DNA from 2 places in the Streptomyces sp. Q2 genome. Region 1 is predicted to be linked to the other one. Evidence: riboswitches for the same ligand, from Rfam matches in the RefSeq annotation. Region 1 holds a riboswitch; the other holds the start of a gene.
The links. A riboswitch is a leader RNA that binds a small molecule or an ion and turns the genes downstream of it on or off. The one in region 1 is predicted to bind cyclic di-AMP.
Positions count from the first base shown of each region.

Region 2: linked by a shared signal. The riboswitch ahead of ACWBNA_RS40270 (M23 family metallopeptidase) and the one ahead of ACWBNA_RS14580 (LysM peptidoglycan-binding domain-containing protein) in region 1 are both predicted to bind cyclic di-AMP.

Region 1 is NZ_JBXEJE010000011.1:181,583-186,146, forward strand. It holds gene ACWBNA_RS14575 (CocE/NonD family hydrolase) at 1-962, shown strand, start outside; cyclic di-AMP (ydaO/yuaA leader) riboswitch at 1,244-1,407, shown strand; gene ACWBNA_RS14580 (LysM peptidoglycan-binding domain-containing protein) at 1,413-2,144, shown strand; gene ACWBNA_RS14585 (HAD family hydrolase) at 2,163-2,975, opposite strand; gene ACWBNA_RS14590 (LacI family DNA-binding transcriptional regulator) at 3,079-4,107, opposite strand; gene ACWBNA_RS14595 (carbohydrate ABC transporter permease) at 4,143-4,564, opposite strand, start outside.
Region 2 is NZ_JBXEJE010000051.1:35,642-40,205, reverse strand. It holds gene ACWBNA_RS40280 (HPr family phosphocarrier protein) at 1-139, shown strand, start outside; gene ACWBNA_RS40275 (GntR family transcriptional regulator) at 266-961, opposite strand; gene ACWBNA_RS40270 (M23 family metallopeptidase) at 1,242-2,006, opposite strand; cyclic di-AMP (ydaO/yuaA leader) riboswitch at 2,020-2,186, opposite strand; gene ACWBNA_RS40265 (M16 family metallopeptidase) at 2,402-3,790, opposite strand; gene ACWBNA_RS40260 (M16 family metallopeptidase) at 3,787-4,564, opposite strand, start outside.

The sequences.
Region 1 (4,564 bases):
CCCCCTTCCTCGTCCGCTCCCCGCAGCACACGGGCATCGACGCCGGCCGCTTCTTCCCGATCGGGAACGACGCCGACCTGCCGCCCGACCAGCGCGAGGAGGACGGCAGGTCGGTGTGCTTCGAGTTCGAAGCCTCCGAGGAGACCTGGGTGTTGGGGCGGCCGAGGGTTCGGCTCAGGCTGACCTCCCAGGTGCCGCGCGGCCAGGTGATCGCCCGGGTCTGCGACGTCGCCCCGGACGACTCCTCGACCCTGGTCACCCGGGGCGTGCTGAACCTGTCGGCGCGGCAGGGGCGGGACAGGGTCGTGCCGTGGGAGCCGGGTGTCACGCAGGACGTGGAGTTCGAGCTGAACGGCATCGGCCACGCCTTCCCTCCCGGTCACCGCATCCGCCTGTCGGTCTCCTCCACGTACTGGCCGTGGATCTGGCCGCAGCCCGACTCGGGGGCGGGCTTCACGCTGGACCCGGAGGGCAGCTTCCTCGAACTCCCGGTGCGGACAGGGGAACCCGCCGCCGACATCCCCTCCCCCATCACCTCCGGCATCACCTTCGAGGAACCGGAGCAGTCCGAGCCGCTCGGCGTCAACTCCCCGGTCACCCTGGACGAACCGCGGCCGGAGCGCCTGGTCGTGCGCGATGTGGCCAAGGGTGAGTGGCGGCTGGAGGTCGATCCGCGCCACGGCGGCACCCGCGTGTATCCCGACGGTCTGGAATGCACCGAGGACGCGCTGGAGACGTACACGATCAACGAGTCGGACCCCCTGTCGGCCCATGCCCGCTCGGACTGGTCGGTCGGGCTGCACCGCCCGGAGCTCGCCTGGGAGGCGACGGTCCGCACCCGGTCGGAGCTCGGCTGCGACGAAACGGGCTTTTTCACCTCCAACGAGGCGATTTGCATGGATGGTGGCGAGGTGGTCTTCCACCGGACCTGGGAGAAGCGGATTCCACGGACGGCCGGTTGACTCCGAGTTGGGCCCATTGCCCGATTTGACACTCTTGCGAACGCGCGTGAGTTGGGTCACTCGCGCCCCTTTTCGGCCTCGACGCCACCAGCCCGCTTTCACCCTTGCCCAATGCGCGAGTTGAGTCTTGGCAACCGCAAAGAATCAAGCGCCCCATATGCCTCAGACCAAGGTCAACAGGTTGATGTGTGATTCCGCCACTTGTTACGGACATGTGCTCTCGCATACGTTCCGGGCCTGTCGGGCGGACGCCTAATCCTGCCGCCGCCCCACAGGACACCCATCGACCATCACCGCACGGCAGGAGCGGGGGAACCAGGTAAGCCGCCGCACCGGAGATCACGCCGGTACGGCTAGGGGTGAAGTCGCGCCGCCTCACGGCGGCACGGCCGGGCAGCTCCCGCCCGAACCCGACAGCTCACCTCGTAGGCGCCGGAGAGGAACAGCGCCATGGCCGCACGAGGCAAGCACCGTCGTACCCGCACCAACCCGCTCACCCGAGGCGTCATCACAGCCGGAACGGGCATCGCCGCCCTCGCCCTCCCGCTCCTGGGCGCGACCACCGCGAGCGCCGCACAGCCGGCCAAGGCCCCCGCCACCGCGCAGGCCGCGGCGCAGGTCAAGTCCCTCAAATACACCACGGTCAAGGGCGACACGCTCTACGACATCGCGGACAAGTACGACACCCCCGGCGGCTGGCGGCAGCTCTACAAGGACAACCGCAAGGCCGTCGGTGACAACCCCCGGCTGATCCACGCGGGTCTCGATCTGACGGTCAGGACGGCCAAGAAGGCGAGCACGCCCGCCAAGAAGGCCACCCAGTCCGTGACCCAGGCCACCCAGGCCTCCGTCAAGACGTACGCGAACAACCTCGACGGCTGGATCAACGAAGCGCTGGACATCATGGCGCAAAAGGGAATTCCCGGCTCGTACGACGGCATTTACCGCAACGTCATGCGCGAGTCGTCCGGCAACCCGCAGGCCATCAACAACTGGGACTCCAACGCCGCCGCCGGCACCCCGTCCAAGGGCCTGCTCCAGACCATCGACCCGACCTTCCAGGCGTACCACGTGGACGGCACGTCGTGGGACCCGTACGACCCGGTCGCGAACATCACCGCGGCCTGCAACTACGCGGCCGCGCGGTACGGCTCGATCGACAACGTCTTCGGGGCCTACTGAGCCCTGCCGACCGCGGACCTACCGGCGGGGAAACAGTCTTTCGAGGACGACGGCGATGCCGTCGTCCTCGTTCGACAGGGTGATCTCGTCGGCCACCGACCGGAGTTCGGGGTGGGCGTTGGCCATGGCCACGCCGTGCGCGGCCCAGTCGAACATGGGGATGTCGTTGGGCATGTCCCCGAAGGCGATGGTGTCTTCGGGCCCGAGGCCCAGATGGTCGGCGGCCAGGGCGAGGCCCGTCGCCTTGGTGATGCCGCATGGCTGGAGTTCGACGGTCCCGGGGCCCGACATGGTGACCGTCGCCAGGGAACCGATCACTCCGCGGGCCGTCGCCGCCAACTCGTCGTCGGACAGGTCGGGATGGCGCAGCAGCACCTTGCTGATGGGCGCGCTCCACAGGTCGTCGCGCCGCCCGACCCGTACCGCGGGAAGGGTCGGGTGGGGCATCAGATAGCCCGGCTCGATGAGGGTCAGCCCGTCCACGCCGTCCTGGTCGACGGCCGCGTACACCTGGCCGAGTTCGGCCTCGATCTTGCCGAGCGCGGTCTCGGCCAGCTCCCGGTCCAGGGTGACCGACCACAGCAGACGGTGCGCGCCGGCGTCGTACACCTGCGCGCCCTGCCCGCACACCGCGAGCCCCTCGCTGCCGAGGTCGTCGAGGAGCGGCCGCACTCTGGGCGCCGGGCGGCCGGTCACCACCAGATGCCGGGCCCCGGCCGCCGCCACCCGCGCGAGCGCGGCGAGCGACCGGTCGGAGAGGGTGTCGTCGCCTCGGAGCAGCGTTCCGTCCAGGTCGGTGGCGATGAGTGAATATGCGGTGGGTGCGGCCATGATCAGAGAATACGGATGGAACGCGCCGGCGACTCGACGCGAACCGGACGGCTACAGCCTTCACATGCGTTGACGCCTGCTCCGGTTACGGCAGTTGGCACCCTCACGCGGAGTCCCGTACCACCAGTTCCGTGGGGAGTATCACTCCCGACGTGTCCTCCCCCGCGATCTGCGCGAGCAGCATGCGGACCATCTCGGCGCTGATGCGCTCGAAGGGCTGGCGGACGGTGGTGAGGGCGGGGGTGATGGCGGTGGCCGCGGGAGAGTCGTCGAAGCCTCCGACAGCGATGTCATCGGGGACCGAACGGCCGCTCTGCTGCAGGGCGTTGACGACGCCCTGGGCCATGAGGTCGGAGGCGACGAACACCGCGTCCATGTCGGGCGCCTGGGCGAGCAGCCGGTGGGCCGCCTGCTCGCCGCCGGTGCGGCGGTAGTCGCCCTCGGTCACCAGGGCCTCGTCGTAGGGCAGCCCCGCCTCGGCGAGCACCTCGCGGTAGCCCGCCAGCCGGTCCGTGCCGCCGGGGGTGTCCAGCGGACCGGTGATCATGCCGATGCGGCGGCGGCCGCCGCCAAGGAGGTGGCGGACCATCTCCCGGGCCCCGTCGCGGTCGTCGGCCGCCACGTAACTCACCCTGGAGCCGAGGCCCATGGGCTTGCCGCAGGCCACCAACGGCATCCCGGCCGCGCGCAGTTCGGCGGCGACCGGATCCCCGCTGTGGCTGGAGACCAGCAGGACGCCGTCGACGTGGCCCGAGGTGATGTAGCGGGTCACGCGGCGGCGGTCGTCGTCGGTCGCGGCGAGCATCAGCAGCAGCGGGATGTCGTGCCGGGCGAGGTGCTCGGTGCAGCCGCGCAGCAGCACGTTGAAGTTGGGGTCCTCGAAGAACTTCTCCTGCGGCTCGGTCAGGAGGTAGGCCACCGAGTCCGAACGTCCCGTACTGAGGCTGCGCGCATGCCGGTTGACCACGTACCCGGTCTTCCTGATGGCGGACTCGACCGCCCGGCGGGCGGCCGGGGAGACGTAGTGGCCGCCGTTCAGGAAGCGGGAGACGGTGCCCCGCGACACGCCGGCCTCCCGCGCCACGTCGTGGATGGTGGGCGGTCGGCGGCGTGCGTTGGCGCTGGTGGTCATGTTCCTCGTTCGTGACGGTGGGGTCGGCGGATACCTCAGGCCTTGACCGAGCCGCTCAGCAGGTCCAGGGACCAGAACCGCTGGATCACCAGGAAGAGCGCGATCAGCGGGATGATCGCCAGCAGACATCCGGTGATGACCAGGGTGTAGAGGGCGGGCTGCGAGGCGCCCTGCGCGAGCAGCGTGTAGAGCCCGAGGGTGAGCGGGAACTTGGTGTCGTCGGCCAGCATCACGTACGGCAGCAGGAAGTTGTTCCAGATGGCGACGAACTGGAAGAGGAACACCGTGATCAGGCCCGGCATCATCATCGGTACGGCGATCCGCGAGAAGATCCGCCACTCGCTCGCGCCGTCCATGCGGGCGGCCTCGAGGAGTTCGGCGGGCACCGCGGCGGCCGCGTAGATGCGGACCAGGTAGACGCCGTACGGGGAGAGGATGGACGGCAGCAGCATCGACC
Region 2 (4,564 bases), on a different contig from region 1:
GCTGGCCGTCCTCGGCCTGGGCGCCCAGGGGGGCGAGGAGATCGTCCTCGCCTCCGACGCCGAGGGCGCGGACGTGGCCCTCGACCGTCTGGCGAAGCTGGTCTCCGAGGGTCTCGAGGAACTTCCCGAGACTGTCTGAGCATCCGAATAAAGGTTGCACCGAAGGGCTCGTCCGAATTATCGGGCGAGCCCTTCGCATTTCCCTCTCACGGGCAGCAGAAATAATCCCCCGCGAATTATCTCCCCTTTGTATACGGCCCTCGTGTTAATGCCGCAGGCCCGTCATGTTTACGGGATGTTGCGAGTTCCTCACACGGTCCGGCCGCTCCCCGCCGCCGGTGAATCGCAGCCGGTGCGCCGCCGTCGCGCGCTCCGTGTGCAGCGCCGTGAGCGCCCGCGCACGTTCGCTGTCGCCGCGCGCCACCGCGTCCACGATCGCGCCGTGCTCCGCCCACGACTCGACGGGGTTGGCCGGCGCCTCCACGACGTACATCCAGGCGATCTTGTGGCGCAGCTGGGTCAGCATCGAGGTCATCGCGGCACTGCCGGAGGCCTGTGCGAGCGTCTCGTGGAACCAGCTCCCCAGGGAGCGCAGATCCTCGCTGTTGCCCCGCCTGGACCGCTCCTGGCCCAGCCGCACCAGGCCGCGCAGCACCTTGAGATGGGCCTCGGTGCGCCGCTGGGCGGCCCGCGAGGCGCCGAGCGGCTCCAGGAGCATGCGCATCTCCAGCAGGTCGGCACCCTCCTGCTCGGTGGGTTCCGCGACGCACGCGCCCGCGTGCCGCCGGGTCACCACGAAGCCCTCCGCCTCCAGCGTGCGCAGGGCCTCCCGGACGGGGACGCGCGAGACGCCGTAGCGGCGCGCGAGCAGTTCCTCGGTGAGCCGGCTGCCGCGCTCGTAGACACCCGCGACGATGTCGTCCCGGATCGCCGTGCATACCGAGTGCGCCGGAATACGCATGACCGACCTCCGCTTTAATCCCCGTGAAACGTCGACGATTGACGTGTGTTCAGTGACTCTATTGCAATCAGCGGGAATTTCCGACGGCGGGCCGGAATCCATGGATATTTTTTGGACAGACGGCCGTCTGAAACACCGAAAGCCCCGGCTCGGGGAGCCGGGGCTTCGGGATGCGGGACCGTGGATCGTCAGACGTTCACGGGGGCGGGCGTCAGGCGTTGACGAGCGCGGGCGCCAGACGTTGACCAGTGCGGGCGCCAGACGTTGACCAGCACGGGCGTCACACGTTCACGCCGTGCGAGCGGAGGTAGGCGACGGGGTCCATGTCCGAGCCGTACTCCGGGCTCGTGCGGGCCTCGAAGTGCAGGTGCGGCCCGGTGACGTTGCCGGTGGCGCCGGAGAGGCCTATCTGCCGGCCCGGGGTGACCGTCTGACCGACGGAGACCGCGATGGACGACAGGTGGCCGTACTGGGTGTAGGTGCCGTCGTTCATCTTGATCACGACGTTGTTGCCGTACGACCCGCCCCAACCCGCCTCGACGACCGTGCCGGAGCCGACCGCGTGGACGGAGGTGCCGCTCGCGGCGTGGAAGTCGACGCCGGTGTGGCTGCCGGAGGACCAGACGCCGCCGCCGGCCTTGTAGCCGGTCGAGATGTACGAGCCGGAGATCGGGGCGACGTAGGAGTTGAGGAGCTTGCGCTCGGCCTCGCGGGCGGCCCGCTCCTTCGCCTCGCGCGCCTTCGTGGCCTCGGCGACCGCCTGCTTGCGCGCGGCCTCCTCGGCCTTGCGCTGCGCCTCCGCCTCTTCGGCGGCCTGCTTCTGGGCGGTGGCCTGGGCGTCGATCTGGTCGGCGACCGAGTCGCCGATGGTGATGACGGGGGTGAGACCGGTCTGCTCGACGGCCGGTTCGGCGGCGAGCGCCGGGGCGGCGAGGGTGCCGATGACGCCGGTGGTGGCGAGCGCCGCGACGCCGGCGGCCCGGGCGGTGGTGCGCTTCATCCGGCTGGGACGCCGGTGCTTCCCGGTGGCGCAGGTGAACGCCATGTGGTGGCTGGTCCTTTCCTTCCTTCTCGCCTACCGGGTTAGCTGACGGGTTCGGAGCAGGAAGGTCTCCTACGGACCCCCTCGCGGTGTGCGCGGGCGTCCGATTCACCCCAGGGACTTATGGTTTGGGTCCCCGGCTCCCCAGGCTCGCGCCATGCGGGGACTCGGCGATGACTGTCCGGTGCCGCGGCTGCGGCGCACTGCCTGACGAACAGCCCGCATGACGCTAAGCGCGGCAACTTTCAATCCCCAAACGGATCACGGCTTTTGTAGCGCATGCCACAGGGCAGACAGGCAACCTCTCCCTCAATTCGGACATCCAGGGGCCCCGGTGACTCTGGAGTCACCGGGGCCCCTGGACGCGCGCGTGCGTCCGCTGCGCCGCGCGCTCGCGGCTACTCCGCCGAAACGACGGTGACTTCGCCGACGCCGAGGGCCTGAACGGGATCCTTGATCTGCGCCGCGTCCCCGACGAGGACGGTCACCAGCCGGTCGACCGGGAAGGCGCTCACGACCGCGGCGGTGGCCTCGACGGTGCCCGTCGCGGCGAGCTGCTGGTACAGCGTCGCCTGGAAGTCGTCCGGCAGGTGCTGCTCGACCTGTTCGGCCAGCGTGCTCGCCACCGCCGCCGCCGTCTCGTACTTCAGCGGGGCCACCCCGACGAGGTTCTGCACGGCGACGTCGCGCTCGGCGTCGGTGAGCCCCTCGGCGGCGAGGGTGCGCAGCACCGTCCACAGGTCGTCGAGGGCGGGGCCGGTGTTCGGGGTGTCGACGGAGCCGCTGATGGCGAGCATCGCGGCACCCGTACCGTCCGGAGCGGAGCGCATGACCTGCCCGAACGCCCGCACGCCGTAGGTGTAGCCCTTCTCCTCGCGCAGGACGCGGTCCAGGCGGGAGGTGAGGGTGCCGCCCAGGCAGTACGTGCCGAGCACCTGGGCGGGCCATACGCGGTCGTGCCGGTCGGGACCGATACGGCCGATGAGCAGCTGCGTCTGGACGGCGCCGGGGCGGTCCACGATGACGACCCGGCCGGCGTCGTCGGCGGTCACCGGCGGCACGGGGCGGGGCTCGGCCGAGGAGCCGGTCCAGGAACCGAGGGTGTCCCCGAGCAGCGCGTCGAGGTCGATACCGGTGAGGTCGCCGACGACCACGACGGTGGCGGTGGCGGGGCGGACGTGCTTCTCGTAGAAGCCGCGTACGGCCGCGGAGTCGATGTTCTCGACCGTCTCCTCGCTGCCCTGGCGCGGGCGCGACATGCGCGAGGTCGCCGGGAAGAGCTCCTTGGAGAGCTCCTTGGCGGCCCGCCGGGACGGGTTGGCCAGCTCGTGCGGGATCTCGTCGAGGCGGTTGCGCACCAGCCGCTCGACCTCGCTGTCCGCGAACGCGGGCGCCCTGAGTGCGTCCGAGAGCAGGCCCAGGGCCTTCGCCAGACGCGAGACCGGGACTTCGAGGGAGAGCCGTACGCCGGGGTGGTCGGCGTGCGAGTCGAGGGTGGCGCCGCAGCGCTCCAGCTCGGCGGCGAAATCCTCGGCGGAGTGCTTGTCGGTGCCCTCGGAGAAGGCCCGCGCCATGATCGTGGCGACACCGTCCAGGCCGGCCGGTTCGGCGTCCAGGGGGGCGTCCAGGATCACCTCGACGGCGACGACCTGCTGGCCCGGGCGGTGGCAGCGCAGCACCGTCAGGCCGTTGTCGAGCGTCCCGCGCTGGGGCGCCGGGAAGGCCCAGGGCTTGGCGTCGCCCGCCTGGGGCTGGGGGTGGAATTCCATCGTGGCGAGCTCGGTCACCGGGCCGCCTCCTCGTTCTCGTCCTGGTCGGCGGGGGCTTCGGCGGCGATCGGCTCGTAGACGAGCACCGCGCGATTGTCGGGGCGCAGGCGGGCCTTGGCGACCTCCTGGACCTCTTCGGCCGTCACGTCCAGCACGCGCTGTACGGCGGTCAGGGCAAGCTGCGGGTCGCCGAACAGGACGGCGTAGCGGCACAGTTCGTCGGCGCGGCCCGCGACCGTGCCGAGCCGGTCCAGCCACTCGCGCTCCAACTGGGCCTGGGCCCGCTCCATCTCCTCGGCCGTGGGGCCCGCCTCGGCGAACCGGGTGAGCTCCTCGTCGATGGCGGCCTCGATGACCGGCACCTCGACGTCACCGGAGGTCTTCACGTCCAGCCAGCCCAGGGAGGGCGCTCCGGCCAACCGCAGCAGGCCGAAGCCGGCCGCCACCGCCGTACGGTCACGCCGTACGAGCCGGTTGTAGATGCGGGACGATTCGCCGCCGCCGAGGACGGTGAGCGCCAGGTCGGCCGCGTCGCACGCGCGCGTGCCGTCCTCCGGGAGCCGGTAGGCGGCCATCAACGCGCGCGCGGGGACCTCTTCCTCCACGACCTCACGCAGCTGTTCACCGATGACGTCGGGCAGCGAGCCGTCGCGGGGCACGGGCTTGCCGTCGTGCGGTGCGATGGACCCGAAGTACTTCTCGATCCAGGCGAGCGTCTGCTCCGGGTCGATGTCGCCGACGACCGACAGGACGGCGTTGCCCGGCGCGTAGTACGTGCGGAAGAACGCGCGC